DNA from 2 places in the Leptolyngbya sp. BL0902 genome. Region 1 is predicted to be linked to the other one. Evidence: predicted binding sites of a transcription regulator. Region 1 holds the regulator's gene; the other holds the start of a gene.

Region 1 (2,203 bases):
GTCGTAGTCGTAGGCGACTTCCAGGGGGCCAAAGCACACATCTTCGCAAACGTGCTTAGCGGTGGCTTCATACATTTCGCCGCACTCGCGACACTTCAGCCCGGTGAAGGTGGGGGCGTGGGTCTTGGCGGACTGGGTGACAAGGCGTTCGAGGGACTGCGTCATGGGAATAGAAACCTGTAACTGCAACAACTTAAACGATGGAAACGCCTGGGGAATGGGTTACTCAGACCTTCATTGCGTTTCGTTGAGCGAACTGTAGCACGACCACCAAATCGTTACCAACTATACCCGACCAAAAAAGTCGGATATCCCTGAAACCCTTGTGTTAAGGCTGGTTGAGATAGGTTGACCGGGTGTTTTTCAGAGGATATTCTGCCTTGAGGCGCAAAAAAAAGTTGAAAATTTTGTGGCTTTGGCTGCAAAAAATAGCTGGCGAGGGCCAAAAAGTAATCCACTATACAAACGCGTCCCAGGTAGTTAAGGTTAAGTGTTCTAAAGTCATGGAACGCTTGCATTACTCTGTGCCCCATGCTAGAAGGGCTGTCCATCCATTGACGTCGCAGCATCCCTCGATTTCTAGGTGGACAAGGATTTGAAGAGTCCTGGGATCCCAGGAATAGCTGAAGTTTCCGTGATGGCCTTAGCAAAACGTTATGGTAGTGACCCAAGATAAACCGCTTGCCAATGTCTTTCGCCAGCTTTCGGGCGGGGCTTTCCCTCCAGTCGTAGAGTCTTACGAGCGCGGCAAAACGATTTTCTTCCCTGGAGATCCGGCGGAGCGGGTATACTTTCTGCTGAAAGGAGCCGTCAAGCTATCGCGGGTCTACGAAGCGGGTGAAGAAATTACCGTGGCCCTGCTGCGGGAAAACAGCGTATTCGGCGTCCTCTCCCTGATTACCGGAAACCGCTCCGACCGCTTCTACCATTCCGTCGCCTTCACCCCGGTTGAGCTGCTATCGGTGCCCATCGAACAGGTGGAGCAAGCCCTAGAGGAAAACCCCGAACTGGCCATGGTGATGCTGCGAGGGCTGTCCTCCCGCATCCTGCAAACGGAAATGATGATCGAAACCCTGGCCCATCGGGATATGGGATCTCGCCTGGTCAGCTTTTTGCTGATTCTCTGCCGCGACTTTGGCGTGCCCAGCCAAGACGGCATCACCATCGACCTCAAACTCTCTCACCAGGCCATCGCCGAAGCCATCGGCTCCACCCGCGTCACCGTCACCCGCCTGCTGGGGGATCTACGCCAGGAAGGGATGATTTCCATCTACAAAAAGAAAATCACCGTCCACGACCCTGTGAATCTCAGCCAGCAGTTTACCTAGGTCGGTCGTCTATTCAAAGATCAGTATCAGTAAATGAACCTTGGCTGTTTTGGGTCAGGGCTGACTGCGCTTAGACTGATAGTGAGCGTTTAGCCGTTAGGCCAGTGCTATGTTGACTAATAATTCTAAGTCGCAGCCCTCCCGGCGTTCCGATAGCCCCGATCTCGCGCTAAAGGCCATCGCTTACAGCCTTGACTGCCTAATTCCTGGGTTTTATCTGTGGCTGGGGCCAATTAAGCTGCGTCTGGGCGGCAGCTTGCCAGAAAAAGACGATCCCGGCATTATTCACAGCAAAGCTGGTGTTGCAGTTGTTTTGCCGGGGTATCGCCTTTTCAGCACCTATCAGGGCACCTATGACCCTTGATGGTGCTAGTTCCTCAGTGGTGCATTGCTCCGCGAATGCACTCTACCAAACTTGATTCCATCCTCCTATTACCGTAGGGTGGGCATTGCCCACCGTTAATCCTGCCGTTATGGCTGGGCTTGTGGGTGTTGGGTTGTGCGTTGTGGCCCCTAACCTACGGGCTTTGTGTGAGGGGGGAACTGTGCGGGGTAAGTTATGCGGGGAAAGCTAATTGTATTTGAGGGGGTGGAGGGCTGCGGCAAGTCTACCCAGCTTCAGCAGTTGCGGGAAAGTTTGGCGCAGAGTGCGGCTTTTCAAGCGCTACAAAACCAGGGGATTATCCCCGAATTACTGACGACCCGCGAACCCGGTGGCACAGACCTAGGGATAGGGCTGCGGCGGCTCTTGTTGGAAGATTATGGGGAGGTGGCCATTGCTCCACGGGCGGAACTGTTGCTCTACGCCGCCGACCGGGCGCAGCATATCGAAGAAATGATTCTGCCCACGCTGGAGGCCGGAAGTTGGGTGTTGT
Region 2 (2,203 bases), 930 kb from region 1:
TACAACTTCCACATGCATACGGTGTGCTCAGATGGTAAGCTCACCCCCACCGCCCTCATGGAGCAAGTCATTGACATTGGCCTACAAGCCTTTGCCATTACCGACCACCACAGCCTGCGCGGCTACTACCAAGCCCAAGCCTGGCTAGAAGACTGGCGCTGGCGGCACCCCACCCCCCTAGGGCAGCGGCGAGCCCACCGTCACTTAGGCGGAACTGCACCTCGTTTATTTACTGGGGTAGAAATTAACGCCCTCCTCGCTGAGACCGAAGTTCACCTGCTGGGCTATGGCTTTGCCCCCCGGCATCCGGCCATCGTGCCCTATCTGCAAGGGTCGGCTCCCCGTGGCCCCATGAAGGCGGCTGAAGCCGTGATTACGGCTATCCAGACGGCGGGGGGGCTGGCGGTGTTGGCCCACCCCGCTCGCTATCGCACCGCCGCCGAAGTCCTGATTGCCCACGCCGTCGCTCTGGGGATTGACGGTGTGGAAGCCTACTACGCCTACAACAACCCCGATCAGTGGCATCCCTGCCCCCGCCACACGCCGCTGATGGAAACCCTAGCCCGCCGCCACCGCCTGCTGACCACCTGTGGCACCGATACCCACGGGTCTAATTTGCTGCGCCGCCTGTAGCTGAAGACCCACCGGAGCGGTAACGATGACCCTCGGTCTCGGCTGAAGACAGCTTTAGGCCAAGCTTTGCCCCATTCATCCCGCATCATCCAGGATTCATTGCGGGTCATTCGTGACGGGGATCACAGCGCTAAGCCCCGGCTAGCCCTCCAGATCAAGCGACGATCCCAGCCTAGGGCAATGGGGCAATAAAACTGAGAACGGCCATGGTAGGTTGATCCCAGCCTTTGGATAGAGGCTTTAGAAGACCATCATCTAGTGAAATGAAGACAGATTCTGCCCCAGCCACAACAAGGATGGCTGGGAGAGTTTGTGGTGAGATTCAGGTTTTTTGTGTTCTCCGCTACATTTACTACCCATCACTACGCCTAATATCCACTCTGGAGGTTGGGTGAGTGATTGGATGGCCTAACTGTCCTTCTTTGTGTGAGTCAGGAGCGAGGTTGAATGGTCGCACGATTTAATCGACGGAAATTTTTGGTGTATGGGTCTGCCACCCTGGGCACCTCGATGCTGTTAAAAGCCTGTGGCAATACGACAACGACTACCGGGGATACAACAGGCGGCACCGCTGCCGGGGGCGAAACGGTAAAAGTAGGGATTCTCCATTCCCTTAGCGGCACCATGGCTATCAGTGAAACCACCGTGGTTGATGCTGAGAAACTGGCGATTAAGGAAATCAACGCCGCTGGTGGCGTCCTGGGTCGGCAGATTGAAGCCGTAGTGGAAGACGGCGCTTCCGATTGGCCCACCTTTGCCGAAAAAGCAGAGAAGCTGATTGACCAAGACCAGGTATCGGTGGTGTTCGGCTGCTGGACATCCGCTAGCCGCAAGGCCGTGCTGCCCGTGTTTGAGTCGAAGGATCACATGCTGTGGTACCCGGTGCAGTATGAAGGCCAGGAATGTTCTAAGAACATTTTCTACACCGGAGCCGCGCCCAACCAGCAAATTGAGCCCGCCGTAGATTGGCTGCTAGAAAACAAAGGCCGGGACTTCTTCCTGGTGGGGTCAGACTATGTCTTCCCCCGCACCGCCAACACCATCATCAAAGAGCAGCTAGCCGCTAAGGGTGGCAACACCGTCGGCGAAGACTACCTGCCCCTGGGCAACACCGAGGTAACGCCGATCATCACCAAGATTCGGGCGGCGCTGCCCAACGGCGGGGTGATCTTCAACAGCCTCAACGGCGACAGCAACGTGGCCTTCTTCAAGCAGTTGCAGGGCGCAGGCATGGGGCCAGATCTCTACCCCGTGATGTCAGTGAGTGTAGCCGAGGAAGAAGTGCGTCAGATTGGGCCTGAGTTCTTGGTGGGCCACCTGGCTTCCTGGAACTACTTCATGACCGTGGAAACCCCCGAAAACGCCAAGTGGGTAGCCGACTTCAAGGCCGAATTTGGCGATGACCGGGTGACGAACGACCCCATGGAAGCCGCCTATATCATGGTGTATCTGTGGAAGCAGGCAGTGGAAGCTGCGGGCACCTTCGATATTCCTGAGGTTCGCGCCGCTGCTTACGGCCAGAGTATGGCTGCGCCCGAAGGCCCCGTAACCATGAATGTTAACCACCACC

Evidence for each region. The regulator NtcA, encoded in region 1, controls nitrogen genes in cyanobacteria. The targets are predictions, from matches to a motif close to TTTGTANNNNNNNNTACAAA.
Region 2: urtA (urea ABC transporter substrate-binding protein) is a predicted target of NtcA. The motif match lies at 964-983, and genes of this name have one in related genera.

Annotation. Positions count from the first base shown of each region.
Region 1 covers NZ_CP046155.1:3,812,242-3,814,444, forward strand. The annotation lists gene thrC (threonine synthase) at 1-165, opposite strand, end outside; gene ntcA (global nitrogen regulator NtcA) at 657-1,328, shown strand; gene GFS31_RS16945 (hypothetical protein) at 1,438-1,692, shown strand; gene tmk (dTMP kinase) at 1,888-2,203, shown strand, end outside.
Region 2 covers NZ_CP046155.1:428,959-431,161, forward strand. The annotation lists gene GFS31_RS01945 (PHP domain-containing protein) at 1-633, shown strand, start outside; gene urtA (urea ABC transporter substrate-binding protein) at 1,132-2,203, shown strand, end outside.